DNA from 2 places in the Pseudoalteromonas sp. KAN5 genome. Region 1 is predicted to be linked to the other one. Evidence: predicted binding sites of a transcription regulator. Region 1 holds the regulator's gene; the other holds the start of a gene.
What was found. The regulator NrdR, encoded in region 1, represses ribonucleotide reductase genes. The targets are predictions, from matches to a motif close to AAACACNANATNTNGTGTTT.
Positions count from the first base shown of each region.

Region 1 (9,884 bases):
CACCTCGCGGCTTGAAAACAGCGTTACGTCACCCACTTGAGTGGCACGTCCTGAAAATTCAAAAATCAATGGAAAGGTATAGCCAAATAGCCCCGAGGGGGTGTCTTCGATGATGGCTTCTTCTTGCACTAACTGCTGACTGTATAGCTCGCGAATATCCAAAGAGCGGCCAAGTTGAGAAATAATCTCGCCGCTATCATCACGGACAATAATGCCTTCAATCATTGGGATCGCTAATAAACCTTCAGCGGTAGTGATGGTTTGTTTGGTGTTAAGCTCCCAAATTGCACGAGTTAAACTACGGCTGAATGTTTTTTGCAGGGTTGTTAATTCGTCACGGATATAGTCTTTCGTGTTGATATATTCAGCAATTACTTGCCCGCACGTCACTACAAAAGTTAATAAAAAGTAGACGGACAACACACTGGTAAGTAGCTTCTTTGACAGGCTTTTTTGTAGCATGGGTGTCCCATAGCTCCTTTATTTTATACACAAAGCTTAATTCATACCCTAGCAACGAGTACATCCTATACTAAAGTTAGCTAATAAATGTTTAAAAATAAATAAAATAATCTTATTTAACCACACAAACATTACCAACTTTTCTTTTTTTAGCAAAAACTTAAGCTTATCGCTGTTAAATTTTTGTGCTATAAAATCACACTCACTTTATAACATTATGATTTTTGAGTGACGTTTTGCTGCACTTAATGATCTATTATCGGTATTTTAGTTGTCAATAGTATGAATTTTTCCGTATTGGTATGTGATGATTCTACAGTAGCACGCAAACAAGTTGTGCGCTGTTTAAATGAATGTATTACAGCAGACATCATGCAAGCAAAAAATGGCCGAGAAGCCCTAGAATTACTGCAAATGCATAATTTTGACTTATTGTGTCTTGATTTAACAATGCCTGAAATTGATGGGGTGCAGGTGCTTGAGAGTATCAAGGCGCAGAAAATTGAATGTTTTGTGCTGGTTATTTCTGCCGATATTCAAGATGCGATGAAGCAACGTGTTGCAAAATTAGGAGCTATTGACTTTATTGATAAACCAATAGATAAAACCAGATTACATAAAATCCTGCATAAATTTGGCATTCATTAGATTTGTTTATAACCAAAAAGCATAATTTATCTTTTTATTAAGGGTTGACATTATAGTCATATTTAAGGCAGTCTAAAGGCTATGAAAACAAATAATCACGTATTGACCATTATTATTACAACCACCATTCTAACTGGATAGTGGCATAGGTCGGTGCAACAAATTTAAAGGCCTGTGTTCACTAAGAACACAGGCCTTTTTTCGTTTTATGGGATGAGGAAACATAAAAAATGCGAGTATTAAAATTTGGCGGGTCGTCGCTTGCCGACTTTGCATGTTTACAACAGGTAGCTCAGTTAGTTAAAGCGCAATTAAAAGATGAAATGTTATTGGTGTTATCAGCACCTGGTGGCATGACCGATTCATTGGTTGCTTTAGCCAGTGCCGCAGAGCAGGGGCTTGATTATAGCGAACAATGGTCTGCACTTGTAACGCGCTGCAATAGTTTAAAAGCCGCTGTTACAGCTGACTTTGGAGAAGTACAAAACTGGCCTGATTTAAATGAATTAGAGAATAAACTGGCTGGTGTTAAATTAATAAAATGCTGTCCTGATCAGGTACGTGCGTATGTGATCAGCTTTGGCGAGCGGATCAGCGTGTCATTAATGCAAAGCCTCCTTAGCTCACATAATGCTCGTTACCTTGAAGCAACAGATTGTATCGCCTCAACGGGTGGCTTCATTGATGCTGAAGCGGATCTAGCTGCGAGTAAAGTGCGCTTTCAAGCTGCCCTAAAAGCGGCGCCTGCCACTATTTATATCATGCCCGGTTTTACCGCGAGCAATGAGCAAGGTCAGTTAACAACGTTAGGACGTAATGGCTCTGATTATTCAGCAGCGATTGCAGCAGCCTGTTTAGATGCAGAGGTCTGCCAGATCTGGACTGATGTTGATGGTGTGTATAGCGCGGATCCTCGTTATATTAAGAAAGCCACTAAAGTTGATTTTTTATCATATAAAGAAGCGATGGAGTTATCCTACTTTGGTGCAAAAGTTCTTCACCCTAAAACAATTCTACCGTGTGCTAAAGCGGGCGTACCGTGTGAAATTAAGAATACTCACAACCCAGATGCACAGGGATCATTGATCAGTAACGATAATGTCTCATCAGAGCCAGTTAAAGCGTTATCTAGTTTACAAAATCTTGCCATGTTAACGGTGTCAGGCCCTGGTATGAAAGGTAAAGTGGGCATGGCGTCAAAAGTATTTAATGCCCTTGCTCATGATAATGTATCAATAGTGTTGATCACTCAGTCTTCATGTGAATTTAGTATCAGTTTTTGTGTTCATGAATCTGATTTGCCACTGGCGCTAGAGGCATTACAAAGTGCTTTTGAACTTGAGTCGCAAGCGGGACTGATTGAACCTGTACATGTACAACGAAACTTAGCGATTGTTACTTTAGTAGGTGACAATATGCGCGCTCACAAAGGGTTAGCGGCTAAGTTTTTTGCTTCCCTTGCCCAAGCTCAAGTGAATATAGTTGCTATAGCGCAAGATTCAACAGAAAGTGCTATCTCAGCGGTAATTGATGGTGAATTATGCAATGACGCAGTAAAAGTATGTCATGAAAACTTCTTCACTCATATTCCATCTATCGATGTATTTTTATTAGGTTGTGGTCTAGTTGGTCAAGAACTGATTCAACAACTAGAGCGTCAGCAAGCATGGCTTGAAAAGCGTAACATTAAGCTTAACTTATATGGCGTAGCAAACTCTCGTCAGTTACACCTTGATAGCGAGGGCATTGCTTTTGATGACTGGCAGCAAAAGCTTGCTGTATCTGAGCAAGCGTTTGACTTAAAACTAGTTGAACAATTTGTAAAGCAAAACCATTTGATCAACCCCGTACTGGTTGATTGCACGTCGTCGGATGCGTTAGCCGCTCAATATGTGGACTTTTTAAACGCAGGCTTCCATGTGGTAGCGGCAAATAAAAAGGCTAACACTAGTTCGTATGTGTATTATCAAGACTTAATTGCAGCAACACGTAAGAACAATCGTAAGTTTTTATACGAAACTAACGTAGGTGCCGGTCTTCCTGTTATTGATAATTTACAATCACTCTTCGGTGCAGGTGATGAGTTACTTGAGTTTAGCGGTATTTTATCTGGTTCATTGTCGTATATGTTTGGTGCGCTACAAGATGGTTTATCATTATCTGAAGCAACGATTAAAGCCAAAGAAAGCGGTTTTACAGAGCCTGATCCGCGTGATGACCTATCGGGCACCGATGTTGCTCGTAAGCTATTAATCATTGCCCGTGAAGCCGGTATGAAACTTGAGCTTAGCGATATTGAAGTGGAATCAGTACTGCCTGGTGGGTTTGCACAAGGTGACAGTGTTGAGGAGTTTATGGCTAAACTACCGAGTTTAGATGCCGCATTTAACGATCGCATCGAAAGTGCAGCCAATGAAGGGAAAGTGCTGCGCTATGTAGGCACAATTAAAGAAGGTCACTGTAAAGTGGGTATTGAAGCGGTAGATAGCAAACATGCACTTTCAGTTATTCGTGATGGTGAAAATGCGCTGGCAATTTTAAGTGCGTACTATCAACCACGTCCATTTGTTATTCGTGGTTATGGAGCGGGCTCTGCGGTTACCGCAGCCGGTGTATTTGCTGATATCTTAAAAACGTTATCACGCTAGGAGAATCGTATGATTGAAGTATATGCTCCGGCCTCAATAGGCAACTTTGCAGTCGGTTTTGATGCCTTAGGTGCAGCACTTGCACCTATTGATGGCACTTTATTAGGTGATGTGGTTGCGGTAAGTCCTGCACAAAACGATGAATTTATTTGCTCTGGTGAATACGCCCACAAGCTGCCAAGTGATGCCAGCGAAAACTTAGCGTATCAGTGTTTGGTGCATTTTCGTGAACATGTTGCGCCAACCATGCCAAGCGTAAAATTGGAGTTGAAAAAGAATTTACCAATAGGTTCTGGTTTAGGCTCAAGTGCCTGCTCTGTTGTGGCAACGTTTGCTGCATTGGATAAATTTGCCGACACTAAACTTAGCCAAGTGCAACTTATTGAGTTAATGGCAGACTTTGAAGCAATCGTCAGTGGTGGTCGTCATTACGATAACATCACACCATGTTACTTAGGTGGTTTGCAGCTAACGGGTGATCTAATTCCAAACAAATCAATCGCCTTGCCGGTTGATGAAAGCTGGTATTATGTGGCCGCTTTCCCTGGCTTTTCACTTAATACTGCCAAAGCACGTTCAGTGTTGCCAAAAGAATTAAGTATGCATGCCAGCGTTGAATTTGCGCAGCGCTTATCTGCGTTTAGTACACTATTGCTAACCAGTCGTTTTGATGAGGCATTATCAATAATGAGGGATGAAATAGCTGAACCTTATCGCGCACCGCTTATCGCTGGGTTTAATGAAGCGAAACTCGCATTACCCGATTTAGGCGCGGAAATAGTCAGTATCTCAGGCGCAGGGCCGACATTATTTACTGTGTGTAAAACACTTGCAGCGGCTCAGCAATGTGCACAGTGGCTTGAACAAAACTATATCAATGAACAAGGCTTTTGCCATATTTGTAAGCTCGATAACGCCGGCACGCGTCAGTTATAAGAATTTAAGGAATTAATAATGCAATTACATAATTTGAAAGATGATTCACAAAAAGTGTCGTTCGTTGAAGCGGTTAAAACAGGTTTAGGGCGCAATCAAGGAGTATTCTTTCCTGAATCATTAGCACCAATAGGTGATATTGATGCGTTGCTGGATATGGACTTTGTAACGCGTAGCAGTAAGATTTTATCGCACCTAATTGGTGATGAATTACCAGCGGATACCGTTGCACAGATGGTGAAAAATGCCTTTAATTTCCCAGTCAAATTGGTTGAAGTTGAAAAGAACATTTATTGTTTAGAGCTGTTCCACGGACCAACCCTTGCGTTTAAAGATTTTGGTGGGCGCTTTATGGCTGAGTGCTTAGCGCAATTTAGCCAAGGTGAAAAAACCACAATACTAACGGCCACCTCAGGTGACACTGGTGCCGCAGTTGCGCATGCTTTTTATAATAAACCAAATATCGATGTTGTTATCCTATATCCAAAAGGAAAAATTTCATTAGCGCAACAAAAACTGTTCACAACACTGGGTAATAACATTCACTGCTATGCGGTTGAAGGCAGCTTTGATGATTGCCAAGCGATGGTTAAGAATGCCTTTTTAGATGATGAAGTTAAATCGCGCTTAGGGTTAAATTCAGCTAACTCAATAAATATCAGTCGCCTAGTTGCTCAAGTGTGTTATTACTTTGAAGCGATAGCACAGTTACCTAAAGATCAGCGCGCTAACGCGCATATCTCAGTGCCAAGTGGTAATTTTGGTAATGTATGTGCCGCAATGATTGGTGCTGTTATCGGCATGCCAGTTGGTAAACTTAGTGCGACAACAAATCAGAATGATACTGTACCGCGTTTTATTCTTGATAAAAACTGGGCACCAAATGCAACAATTGAATCGCTATCAAATGCAATGGACGTGAGCAAACCTAATAATTGGCCTCGCGTACAAACCATGCTTGATAACAATTGGTTTAGTTATGATGACTTTTATTCAACTAGCGTTGATGAAAACGATACACAAGCAGTGATGAAAAAAATTCAACAAACAGGTTATATTGCTGAACCTCATACTGCGATTGCATATCAAGGCTTGAAAGCTAACTTAGCTGCTGATTCTGCAGGTATTTTCTTAGCTACAGCACACCCTGCTAAATTCAAAGAAAGTGTTGAAGAAATACTTGATATTGAACTTGAAATGCCAAAACCGTTAGCAGATGCACTAGCTAAAACGTGTTTAGCTGAAGATATTAGTGATGACTATAACGTTTTACGCGACATTCTATTAGCCAAGTTAGGCTAGTACTAGATTGTAGAACTAAGTTTGAAAAATGAGCGGTATGGCAATCTGTCATACCGTTTTTTTTAATCTTTAGAACGTATTGGATACAGCATTCTTTTATTTATACTAGAGAACGAGTTCGGCGATTTAAAATACGCAAAAATAAAATTAATAACCCACAACAACAGATCACAACACCCGCAGGATATATAAATTTATAAGGTATCCAGCGCATTACTAGTATGCCTACTATAAGTAGTAGAAATGGCTTAAATTCATAATAGTAAAAGTTTTTATTAGCACGGATACGATTTACTTGGTGATCTTTTCGTCGCGCATTAGAACGTAGTCGCCAAATATTTGCACCATTAAAAAATAGCAACACACCTAATGCGGTTGGCAGTAAGGCGCTGGAAACGACCATGCAAAAGCTACCAAAAGCGATATAAAAATAAGGAATTGATTCGTAGATAGGTTTAGCCAGCATAATAAATTAGTTCATCATCCATGATTATATTTCATACAAGCCTAGTGTAATAACTGGTAAATATAAAGAACTTTAGCATTAAGAATATAAATGTCGAACACTTTAATTTATTAGTTTTACTTATGTTTTAATAAAAAAATATCATTACAAAAACACTGTGAATTAAATTCAATCCCTGTTTAAATATGTTCATCTTAACACCATAGGCAAATTGACGTTTTCAGCGTATAATTCAGCCTTTAAAAAATACCATACACGTTGCCCTAGGAGCCCCCATGTTAGAACGTAGCATGAATATTTCGGATTTTGATCCAGAGTTATTTGACGCAATCAACAAAGAGACTGCTCGTCAAGAAGAACACATTGAGCTAATTGCATCTGAAAACTACTGTAGCCCACGGGTACTTGAAGCGCAGGGTTCTCAGTTAACGAACAAATATGCTGAAGGCTACCCAGGCAAGCGTTACTACGGTGGTTGTGAGCACGTTGATGTTGTTGAGCAACTTGCTATTGACCGCGCTAATGAGCTATTTGGCTCTGAATATGCAAACGTACAGCCTCATGCAGGTTCACAAGCTAATGCAGCTGTATTCTTAGCATTATTAGAAGCAGGTGATACGGTACTTGGCATGAGCTTAGCGCATGGCGGTCACTTAACGCACGGTTCACATGTAAGCTTCTCTGGTAAGCTTTACAATGCAATCCAATATGGATTAGATGAAGCGACTGGCGAAATTGATTACGCACAAGTTGAAGCGCTTGCGCTTGAGCACAAGCCAAAAATGATTATCGGTGGTTTCTCTGCATACTCAGGTATTGTTGATTGGGCTAAATTCCGTGAAATCGCTGATAAAGTAGGTGCTTACCTATTTGTTGATATGGCTCACGTTGCAGGTCTTATTGCTGCGGGTGTTTACCCAAGTCCAGTACCACATGCGCACGTTGTTACCACGACTACGCACAAAACTTTAGCGGGTCCTCGTGGCGGTCTAATCATCTCTGCGTGTGGCGATGAAGCTATCTACAAAAAGCTAAATAGCGCTGTATTCCCAGGTGGCCAAGGTGGTCCTTTATGTCACATCATTGCTGCAAAAGCAGTAGCATTTAAAGAAGCACTACAACCTGAGTTTAAAGAATATCAAACGCAAGTTGTTAAAAATGCGCAAGCTATGGTTGCAGTTATGCAAGAGCGCGGCTACAAAATCGTTTCTGACAAAACAGAAAACCACTTGTTCTTACTTGATTTAATCGATAAAGATATCACTGGTAAAGACGCTGACGCCGCACTAGGTAATGCAAACATTACAGTAAATAAAAACTCTGTACCTAATGATCCGCGTTCACCATTTGTAACGTCAGGTCTGCGTATTGGTTCTCCTGCAATCACACGTCGTGGTTTTAAAGAAGCTGAATCAAAAGAGCTTGCTGGCTGGATCTGTGATGTACTAGACAACATCAATGATGAGTCTGTGCAAGCACAAGTAAAAGAGAAAGTTAAAGCAATCTGTAAAAAATTACCAGTTTACGCTTAATTGTTAAGCTAGCAGTAATTTAGATCACAATAGCGTTGTTTTTTGCTATTATAAAGGCCGCTTAAAAGCGGCCTTTTTTGTTTTTTAACGGAAGCTAATACTTATGCATTGTCCATTTTGCACCGCAAAAGATACCAAAGTGATTGACTCGCGCCTTGTTGGCGGTGGTCACCAAGTAAGACGTCGTCGTGAATGCAATGAATGCCATGAACGCTTTACTACCTTTGAAGGGGCAGAGTTGGTAATGCCAAGAGTGATCAAACAAGATGGCAGCCGTGAACCGTTTAATGAAGATAAACTCCTTAATGGTCTACATCGCGCATTAGAAAAACGCCCCGTTAGTACAGAGCAAGTAGATGAAGTAGTTAACATTATAAAATCGCAACTACGTGCCACCGGCGAGCGAGAAATATCAAGTCACTTAATTGGTGAATGTATAATGGAAGCACTGAAGAAGCTTGATAAAGTTGCTTATGTAAGGTTTGCCTCCGTATATCGCTCATTTGAAGATATCCGAGAATTTGGTGAAGAGATCGCCCGCTTGGGAGAATAAAATGCCCCTATCACATTTCACTGAGCAAGATCATATTTATATGGCACGTGCGATCGCGCTTGCCAAGCAAGGGCGCTTTACCACAACACCCAACCCTAATGTAGGTTGCGTGTTGGTAAAAAACGGAACTATTGTAGGTGAAGGCTTTCACCAAGTTGCCGGCCAAGGTCACGCCGAAGTAAATGCACTTTTGATGGCAGGTACACAAGCTACAGGTGCCACTGCTTATGTTACCTTAGAGCCATGCAGCCACTATGGCCGCACACCACCTTGTGCCGAAGGTTTAAAAGCAGCAGGTGTGGTAAAAGTAATTGCCGCTATGGTGGATCCTAATCCGCAAGTGGCAGGTAAAGGTTTAGCCATTTTAGCTGATGCAGGCATTGAGGTTGCATCTGGCTTGTTAGAGTCAGAAGCTCGCTTGTTAAACCGTGGCTTTTTAAAACGCATGGAACAGGGGATGCCGTTTATCACCTGCAAAATGGCGGCAAGTCTTGATGGTAAAACAGCCCTTAAAAACGGCCAAAGCAAGTGGATCACGGGCAGTCCTGCTCGCCAAGATGTGCAATTACAGCGTGCCCAAAGTTGCGCTATTTTAACGGGTGCAGACACCGTCCTAATGGATGATGCAAAGCTTAATGTGCGGGTTGATGAGCTGCCTGAGCCATTACCCACTCAATTGCCGGTTCGTCAGCCTGTGCGTATCATTATCGATTCACAAAATCGTTTAACGCCAGATTTAGCCTTATTTAGCATTGCAAGCGAGATAATAATTATCACCACTGAGCTTGATAAATCAGTACAATGGCCGCATTACGTAAGCCATATTGTGGTGCCTGAAAAAGACTGTAAAGTTGATTTAAAGATCGCTTTACGACAATTGGCGCAAGAGCAACAATTTAACCATATTTGGTTAGAAGCAGGGGCAACCTTAGCGGGTAAAATGGCTGAATGTCATTTAATTGATGAATATATTATCTATCTGGCACCGAAACTGTTAGGAAATGACGCTAAAAGCTTACTAAACTTTGCTGAACTAACCTCTATGCAAAACGCGGTCGATTTAACAATTAATGAATGTGTATTGATTGGTAATGATATTCGTATAACTGCAATACCGCGTTGAGTTGCATTGCCTTAACCAAATTATTTAAAGAGTAACGACTATGTTTACTGGGATCATCGAAGCGACTGGCACGATCAGCGAATTACAGCAAAAACAAGGCGACTTAGCTATTCGCATTCAAAGTAATAACCTTGATATGTCGGATGTCAATTTAGGTGACAGCATTGCAACAAATGGTGTGTGCTTGACCGTAGTGGCAAAGCACAGCGACGGC
Region 1 covers NZ_AP025589.1:2,375,873-2,385,756, reverse strand. Annotated here, with positions in the region: gene KAN5_RS10680 (HAMP domain-containing sensor histidine kinase) at 1-462, opposite strand, end outside; gene KAN5_RS10675 (response regulator) at 745-1,110, shown strand; gene thrA (bifunctional aspartate kinase/homoserine dehydrogenase I) at 1,341-3,758, shown strand; gene thrB (homoserine kinase) at 3,768-4,694, shown strand; gene thrC (threonine synthase) at 4,713-5,996, shown strand; gene KAN5_RS10655 (hypothetical protein) at 6,097-6,462, opposite strand; gene glyA (serine hydroxymethyltransferase) at 6,738-7,994, shown strand; gene nrdR (transcriptional regulator NrdR) at 8,098-8,547, shown strand; gene ribD (bifunctional diaminohydroxyphosphoribosylaminopyrimidine deaminase/5-amino-6-(5-phosphoribosylamino)uracil reductase RibD) at 8,549-9,670, shown strand; gene KAN5_RS10635 (riboflavin synthase) at 9,711-9,884, shown strand, end outside.

Region 2 (9,884 bases), 1.1 Mb from region 1:
ACCAATTGTACCATCTTCAATTTCTGCATGGCGATAGTCAGTATAACCAAGGCGTAAATTAATGGTTTCAATCCAATTATTATGCAATGCATAACTCATAAGACCTTGCCAACGATCTTGTTCTACGCGTGCATAAATAGCTTCTTCTTCACCTTCTTCATGCTCGTGTTCATGTTCATGTTCATGCTCGTGACTATGCGCTGGAATGCCATAATCTGTTTCTATACGCCCATAAGAGAGACCTAACGTTAAATGCTCCCCCACATAGCTAGTACCAAAGTTAACCGTTTGACTGTCAATAAATGTATTTTCAACTGAGGTTGCTGTTTCATGCTCTTCTTCGTCATGCCCCTCATGATCTTCGTGTTCTTCTTCTGGTAAATTGAAGCGCGGAGTTTGGTAGTCATCACCAGTACGTTTGGTACCATCAAAATGGAAGTTAAAATTATTATGACCTGTTTCTAACTTAGCTGCATAAGTATTCGCGTTTGAAACAGTATCGTGGCTGTATTCTACTGCACCGGTTAATTGATCAATGTTATCAGTAGGAATTCGGTTATCAACCACATTAACAACACCGCCAATTGCACCTGAACCATACAATAACGTCGCAGGGCCTCGCAAAACTTCAATCTGTTCAGCAGCTAGGCTGTCGTTTGATGTTGCGTGATCAGGACCAATTCTTGATGCATCACTGCTGTCTAAACCATTTTGGGTGATTTTAACGCGAGGACCATCTAAGCCACGGATTATCGGGCTTGAAGAGACTGGGCCAAAATAACTCGCATTTACGCCAGGAATGCCTTTTAAGGTTTCACCTAAAGTTGGCTGTGCTTTATTGCGTAGTTCATCGCCGCTAAGTACACTCACCGGTGAAATCATCTCTAAACTATTTTTATGCAGGGCAGAAGCGTAAACCACGACTGTTTCAACTGAAGTTGGAACAAGGGTAATCTGTAATGCTGGACTTGTTTCATTGACTGCAATACGGGCATCAACATAATTGTCTTTACTAATATGCAATTGACTATTAGCGTCGATATTAATACTAAACTGGCCATTATTATCAGTTTTGATTGATTGAGCTTTACCGTGTATATGCACGTCGGCTTGGCTGATCGGTTGGTTTTTATCATCTAGAACTTGGCCTGATACAACCGCGGCATGAGCAGAAAAAGAACTTAGTGCAGTGATAATTGCTGTTGATACTAATGAATGTCGGATCATGGTTACTACATCGTGGCTATTATGTTGTGATATAATATAACACCATCATTTCAGCCAATCAATAATGTTATACCATAACTTTAAAATAAACACATTTTCATTAGTAAGGCTATACTCAAGTAGAAATAATCACTAGTTTGGTGAATGTTATGTCTGATAAAGCCCGGATCTTTAAAGCACGATTTAGCATTGCAGACTTGCGTCAGCAGCGAAATCATCAAGAGGTTTTTACCACCGCGTTAACAAGAAATGAAACGCTCGAGCATTTTGTTTTAAAGCTAGTAGGGTATTGCCTTTTGTCTTACGACAATAATGCGGTGCTAAATAAACTCTCAGATAGACTGCAGCCAGATGTTGGTATACAAGCGTTGGATGATCATTATAAAACATGGTTAAGTGTGGCTCAGCCCAATCTTGATCAGCTTTTTAAAATAGCGAAACAAGTCGACGAATTATTAATTTTATCGACAAGCAATAGTCAGTGGTTAACTGAGTCTGAGTCACGCTTGAAGTTATTTGCAAATAGCCATATTATCGAAATTGATCAACAGTTTGTAGATGATATTCAAATGGACTTAACGCGTAGTTTAAATTGGGATGTTATTATCGATGAGAATAGCTTAATGATCAGTGATAAAGTGCATTGCTATGAAACAAAACAATTTGATTGGCACTAATAGCAATCGACTTAAATATTTTTCTCTACTAGCGGGTTTATTTAAAGCTCAGAGTAATGTCACCATCGGGTTTGCAGCAGCACAGTAGCACTTCTCCGTCACGTACAAACGCAAGCGGCTCTTCATTGTAAATAACTTGTCCTTGGCTAAGTGTTGCGCGACAAGCACCGCAATAGCCTTCTCGGCATTGAAAAGGGATATCATATTGCTGTTGTTCAAGGCAGTCTAAAAGGGAATGGCAGCCAGTGCTAAATTCAACGCACTGGCTGTTATCTGCAAAGTAAACCTTTGCAGTTTTGTTGCTGCTCATTAGAGATCAAAGTCACCAAAGTCAGACGCATCAACTTGCGAATCAATTTGACCAACAAGATAAGAGCTGATCTCAGCTTCTTGTGGGGCAACTTGTACATTGTCAGACACGAGCCATGAGTTGATCCATGGAATAGGGTTGCTGCTGGTTTTGAATTGTGTTGGCAAGCCTACCGCACTCATACGTGCGTTGGTGATGTATTCAACGTATTGACATAAAATGTCTTTGTTTAAGCCAATCATTGAACCATCTTTAAATAAGTATTCTGCCCATTCTTTTTCCTGCTCAGCCGCATCCACAAACATCTTGATTGCTTCATCACGACACTGCGCAGCAACGATAGCCATCTCTGGATCGTCTTTACCATCTTGCATTATGTTAAGAATATGCTGAGTACCTGATAGGTGAAGGGCTTCATCGCGAGCGATAAGCTTGATAATTTTTGCATTACCTTCCATCAATTCACGCTCTGCAAAGGCGAATGAGCAGGCAAAACTGACATAAAAGCGAATTGCTTCAAGAATGTTTACAGACATCATGGCAAGGTATAACAGCTTTTTAAGTTCAAATAAGCTGATATGAACAGTCTCACCATTGAGGGTATGTTTGCCTTCACCATATAAGTTGTAAATAGCGACTTTATTGATCAGCTCATCATAATACTTAGTTACGGCATCAGCACGTTCGCTGATCTTATCGTTACTGACGATGTCATCAAAAATAAGTTCAGGTGATTGCGTTACGTTACGAATGATATGGGTGTACGAGCGACTATGGATTGTTTCACTAAACGCCCATGTTTCAATCCAAGTTTCAAGCTCTGGGATTGATACGATAGGCAGTAGTGCCACATTGGGTGAACGCCCCTGTACACTATCAAGTAAAGTTTGGTATTTTAAGTTACTTAGGAATATATGTTTTTCGTGCTCTGGTAGGGCTTGAAAATCTAAGCGGTCTTTACTCACATCGACTTCTTCAGGACGCCAAAAGAACGACAGTTGTTTTTCAATTAACTTTTCGAAGATAGGGTACTTCTGTTGATCATAACGCGATACGTTAACGGTTTGGCCGAAAAACATCGGTTCTTGTAATTGGTTATTATGGTTTCGACTAAAAGTAGTATAAGACATAAGATCACTCAAAAAACGAACAGGGTAAAGCGGGCGTATAGCCCGCTTCCAATTTATAATTAGTATTGATTAAATTTTACACGCGCCGCCTGCACAATCATCATCTTCCAGCTCCGGTGTATCATCTTGTGCATCTGATGCGCCATCACGGGTGTTGTGATAGTAAAGGGTTTTAACGCCAAGTTTGTATGCACCTAATAAGTCTTGCAGCAATACCTTCATAGGTACTTTACCGCCTTCGAACTTACTTGGATCATAGTTAGTATTTGCAGAGATAGTTTGATCAACAAACTTTTGCATGATACCAACAAGTTCTATGTAACCTTTATTTGATGGGATATCCCACAATAGTTCATAGTTGTCTTTTAAACGCTCATATTCTGGAACAACCTGTTTTAAAATACCATCTTTACTGGCTTTAACACTGATATGGCCGCGAGGTGGCTCAATACCATTGGTTGCATTTGAAATTTGCGATGATGTTTCAGACGGCATTAACGCAGATAACGTTGAATTACGCATACCATGTTCTTTAATATTGGCACGTAACGTATCCCAATCTAAATGCAGTGGTTCATCACAAATTTTATCTAAATCACGCTTGTAAGTATCAGTCGGCATGATCCCTTGTGAATAAGTGGTTTCGTTAAACTTAGGGCAGGCACCACGTTCTTTCGCAAGCTCATTTGACGCTTTCATCAAATAATATTGAATCGCTTCGAACGTTTTATGCGTTAGTGCATTCGCACTGCCATCAGAATAACGCTTACCGTTTTTAGCAAGGTAATAGGCATAGTTGATTACACCTATTCCTAAAGTACGACGACCCATAGTGGCATTTCTTGCCGCAGGAACTGGGTAGTCTTGGAAATCAAGTAAGTTATCTAAGGCGCGTACGGCAAGTTCTGCTAATTCTTCAAGTTCATCAAGAGACTCAATCGCACCTAAGTTAAAGGCTGATAGCGTACACAGGGCGATTTCGCCTTCTTCATCATTTACATTGCTAAGCGGTTTAGTTGGTAAGGCAATTTCTAAACATAAGTTAGATTGACGAATTGGCGCAACTTTAGCGATAAATGGGCTGTGTGTATTACAGTGGTCAACATTTTGTAAATAAATACGCCCGGTGCTAGCACGCTCTTGAGCAAACATTGAGAATAACTCAATCGCTTTAATGCGTTTTTTACGTATTGACTCATCTTGCTCATACTGAACATAAAGGCGGTCAAACTCATCTTGGTCTTCAAAAAATGCGTCGTACAGGCCTGGAACGTCTGATGGGCTAAATAATGTAATGTAATCATCTTTGATCAAACGCGCGTACATTAGCTTATTAAACTGCACACCGTAATCTAAATGACGAACACGGTTATCATCAACCCCACGGTTATTTTTAAGCACTAATAAGTTTTCAACTTCTAAATGCCATAGTGGGTAGAAAAGGGTGGCTGCACCGCCGCGTACACCACCTTGTGAACAGCTCTTAACTGCTGTTTGAAAGTGCTTATAAAAAGGAATACAACCTGTGTGATACGCTTCGCCATTGCGAATAGGGCTGCCAAGTGCACGAATACGACCGGCATTAATACCAATCCCTGCGCGTTGTGATACATATTTAACGATCGCTGAAGACGTGGCATTGATAGAATCTAGGCTGTCACCACACTCAATGAGGACACATGAACTAAATTGACGAGTAGGTGTACGTACCCCCGCCATAATTGGCGTAGGTAGTGAAATCTTAAACATTGATACCGCATCATAAAAACGCTTGATGTAATCTAAACGTGTTTCTTTTGGGTAATCAGAGAATAAACTTGCGGCAACCAGAATATATAAAAACTGTGCGCTTTCATAAATTTCGCCTGTTACGCGGTTTTGCACTAAATATTTGCCTTCAAGCTGCTTAACTGCAGCGTAGCTGAAGTTTAAATCGCGTGCATGATCTAGGTATTCATCGAGTTGATCAATTTCTTGCTCGGTGTAATCGGCAAGTAGGTGAGCATCATAACGCTTATCTTCAACAAGTTTCACGATGTGATCGTATAAGCGTGGCGGCTCAAATTGACCATAGGCTTTTTTGCGTAAATGGAATACGGCTAAACGGGCGGCTAAGTATTGATAATCTGGAGACTCTTTTGAGATCTGATCAGCGGCTGCCTTAATAATCGTTTCATGGATGTCTTCAGTACGAATGCCATCATAAAACTGGATGTGTGATTTTAGCTCAACTTGTGAGACAGACACATTATTTAGACCTTCGGCGGCCCAAGCAATAACGCGATGGATTTTATCTAAATCAAGTGACTCTTTACGGCCGTCACGTTTGCTTACAGATAGCTGTTGGTTCATAGTTTTGCCTGTATTCCTTGGGATATAAAATTTTTTAGTGATACATTTTGCTTAGAATAAATATTTTATTGTCATAAGACTATTCTAGTGCGAATTTAATTGAATAACATTTAGCCACAACATCTGGTGTTCATCAAACTCTGGATCACAAGATAGTGTGGTATGCGATCATTTGCAAGGGGCATAAATGCCCCACATTGTGGATAACTTCGGGATAACACGTTTGTGTTAGTAGCCATTAACCTTTGACCATCTGATTAAAATGAAATTTATAAAAATCAACTCATGATCTATTAAATTTAACCATTTTAAAAATAAATTTAAGCTGCTTTTTTTATCGGCAAACAATGTGCAAAAAATAACACGGTCACAATATATAGTGGTTAATTTTTAGTAAACCACTATATATGGTTAAATGCATCAATAGGTGACTGCCAATTAAAATCAGCTTGCCAGCCCAGTGCTTCCTCTTCACTGGGTATATAGCCCCACAAAGCTGTGGCACTGTGCATGTTCGCTGCTTTAGCTGCAATAATGTCGCGCTCGGCATCACCAATGTACAAGCAGCGGCTTGGATCTACATCTAATAGTTGCGCTGTATGCAGTAAAGGTAACGGTGAGGGTTTTGCCACATTTAAAGTGTCGCCACACACGATTGCCTGTGCATCATTTAGCTCAGTGATTGCGGCGACTAAAGGGGTAGTCAAAAATTCAGGCTTATTGGTCATGATCCCCCATTTGATCTGCTGTTGTTCAAGTGCAATCAATAACTGTGCAATACCTGTGAAACACTGACTATGGGTGGCAATATTATCAGCGTATGAATCAAGTAATTGCTGGCGTAAATCCATTTGTTTAGTTTGGTTATGCCAATGCTGCCCGAATCCCGCTTCGAGTAGAGCCATAGCGCCATTAGAAGCCGCAGGGCGATAGATATGTGAATCTACAGCTGGAAAGTTATGATCTATTAATACGTTATTCAGTGCGGCACCTAAATCATCTGCAGTGTCGAGCAGTGTACCGTCAAGATCAAAAATAAAAGCATCGTAATCAATTGCAGGTGCTGCTGTATTAAACCCAGCCATTACGCAAGTTTCTCAAAGTGGAGAATATAATTAACGCTAACATCGGTATTTAAACTGTATTGCTTTGATAGTGGGTTATAGCTTAGACCAGCACTCGCTCGTACTTTAAGTCCCGCTTGTTCTGCCCATGCAATAAGTTGTGCAGGTTTGATAAATTTTTTGTGATCGTGTGTGCCTTCTGGCACCATCTTCAATAACTTTTCTGCACCAATAATGGCATACAGATACGCTTTGGGGGTTTTATTAAGGGTAGAAAAAAATACATCGGCGCCAGGTTTTGCTAAGGTGGCTACTGCTCGAATGATAGAAGCAGGATCAGGAACATGCTCTAACATTTCCATGCAAGTTATAGTATCAAAGCGAGCAGGGTGCTCAGTAGCGAACTGTTCAGCAGGTACTTTAATATAGTTAACTTTCACACCGGTTTCTAAACTATGTAGTTTAGCAACGGTTAATGGCTCTTGGCCCATATCGATGCCGGTAACGTGTGCGCCCATGCGAGCCATACTTTCACTGAGGATGCCACCTCCACAGCCTACATCCAGCGTTTCTTTATCAAATAAGCCATTGGCTTTATCAGCAATAAAGTCTAAGCGTAATGGGTTAATTTCATGAAGAGGTTTAAACTCTCCTTCGCGGTCCCACCATCGCTCAGCGATGGATTCAAACTTTGCAATTTCTGCACTATCTACATTCTGATGTTCGGTCATAAAAAACTTCCTCGTCAATCTGAGGCCATTATATAGGGGGAAATTAATAAATCGCAAAGATTTAGCGCCTGTAAATTTAAATTAATTGTGGTAGCATGACTTGGTAATAATAACTACATACCCGCAAGCGCCCATATATGGCACTTTGTGGGTATATACTGAAGGAATGTGATATCAAATGACTGATTTCGCCAATGAAATTCTGCCAGTCAATATTGAAGACGAGTTAAAAAACTCCTATTTAGATTACGCAATGAGCGTAATCGTAGGACGAGCACTGCCAGACGTACGTGATGGATTAAAACCTGTTCACCGCCGCGTTTTATTTGCTATGAACGAGCTTAATAATGATTGGAATAAGCCTTACAAAAAATCAGCCCGTGTGGTTGGTGACGTAATTGGTAAATACCATCCCCATGGCGATAGCGCAGTGTACGACACCATTGTACGTATGGCTCAGCCTTTCTCTTTACGTTATATGTTAGTTGACGGCCAAGGTAACTTTGGTTCTGTTGATGGTGATTCTGCAGCAGCAATGCGTTATACCGAAGTTCGTATGGCGAAAATGTCTCATGAGCTATTAGCAGATCTTGAAAAAGAGACGGTTGATTTTGTGCCTAACTATGATGGTACAGAGCAAATTCCTGACGTATTACCAACCAAAGTACCTAACTTATTGGTTAATGGTTCTTCGGGTATTGCCGTAGGTATGGCGACCAACATTCCTCCTCATAACTTAACAGAAGTTGTGAACGGGTGTTTAGCACTCATTCAAAACCCTGAATTGACCATTCACGAATTGATGGAATATATCCCGGGTCCAGATTTCCCAACTGCGGCGATTATTAACGGTAAAAAAGGCATTGAACAAGCCTATTTAACGGGTCGTGGTAAAGTGTACATGCGTGCCCGTGCTGAGATTGAAGTGGATGAGAAAAGTGGTCGTGAAACGATCATTGTTCACGAAATTCCTTATCAAGTTAATAAAGCTCGTTTAATAGAAAAAATTGCTGAGCTTGTTAAAGAGAAGAAGATCGAGGGAATTAGCGCATTACGTGATGAATCAGATAAAGACGGTATGCGTATCGTTATTGAGATCAAACGTGGTGACGTAGGTGAAGTAATCTTAAACAATCTTTATGCACAAACGCAGTTACAAACTGTGTTTGGTATGAATATGGTTGCGCTGATCAACAATCAACCTAAGTGTTTCAACTTAAAAGAAATGCTTGAAGAGTTTATTATTCATCGCCGCGAAGTTGTTACCCGCCGTACGGTATTTGATTTACGTAAAGCCCGTGATCGCGCGCACATGCTTGAAGGTTTAGCAATCGCCCTTGCTAACATCGACCCGATTATCGAGCTTATTCGTAACTCACCTACGCCAGCCGAAGCAAAAGTTGCCTTAGCATCACGTCCGTGGGAATTGGGTAATGTTAAAGCCATGCTTGAGAAAGCGGGCGAAGCCAATGTCGCACGTCCTGATTGGTTAGCTGATGACTTGGGTATTCGTGATGGTCAGTATTATATTTCTGAGCAACAAGCCCAAGCTATCCTAGATTTACGTCTACATAAGCTAACCGGCCTTGAGCATGAAAAGATTCTAAGCGAATACCAAACGTTATTAGATTTAATTGCTGAGCTTTTATATATTCTTGCTTCTCCTGAGCGTTTAATGGAAGTTATTCGCGATGAGCTTGTTGAAATTAAAGAGCAATACGGTGATGAGCGTCGTACAGAAATTAACGCCGCGGCTCACGATATTAGCCTTGAAGACTTGATCACAGAAGAAGATGTAGTCGTAACCTTATCACACGAAGGATATGTGAAGTATCAGCCATTGTCTGATTACGAAGCACAACGTCGTGGTGGTAAAGGTAAGTCAGCAACCAAGATGAAAGATGAAGATTTCATCGAGCGTCTACTGGTTGCGAACACTCACGATACTATTTTATGTTTCTCAACGGCAGGGCGCTTATACTGGCTTAAAGTGTATCAATTACCGCTTGCAAGCCGTGCTGCGCGTGGTAAGCCAATTGTTAACTTATTGCCACTTGAAGCAGATGAACGTATTACTGCAATCTTACCAGTACGTGAGTACGAAGAAGATAAATACATCTTTATGGCAACTGCATTCGGTACGGTTAAGAAAACGCCATTAACTGCATACAGTCGCCAGCGTGCAAGTGGTATTATCGCTGTTAATCTGAATGAAGGTGATAGTCTCATCGGTGTTGATATTACCGATGGTAGCAATGAAATCATGCTATTTACCGATGCAGGTAAAGTGGTACGCTTTAAAGAAGCAGAAGAGTCACCGGTATTAGATGAAAACGGTAACCCAGTACTTGACGAAAACGGTAACCCGGAAATTAAGTTCAAGGGTGTGCGCC
Region 2 covers NZ_AP025589.1:1,244,679-1,254,562, forward strand. Annotated here, with positions in the region: gene KAN5_RS05390 (TonB-dependent receptor) at 1-1,227, opposite strand, end outside; gene KAN5_RS05395 (YaeQ family protein) at 1,377-1,904, shown strand; gene yfaE (class I ribonucleotide reductase maintenance protein YfaE) at 1,942-2,214, opposite strand; gene nrdB (class Ia ribonucleoside-diphosphate reductase subunit beta) at 2,214-3,344, opposite strand; gene nrdA (class 1a ribonucleoside-diphosphate reductase subunit alpha) at 3,414-5,696, opposite strand; gene KAN5_RS05415 (HAD-IA family hydrolase) at 6,098-6,781, opposite strand; gene ubiG (bifunctional 2-polyprenyl-6-hydroxyphenol methylase/3-demethylubiquinol 3-O-methyltransferase UbiG) at 6,781-7,491, opposite strand; gene gyrA (DNA topoisomerase (ATP-hydrolyzing) subunit A) at 7,670-9,884, shown strand, end outside.
Region 2: a site for NrdR is predicted at 5,809-5,828, ahead of nrdA (class 1a ribonucleoside-diphosphate reductase subunit alpha). Genes of this name have one in related genera too.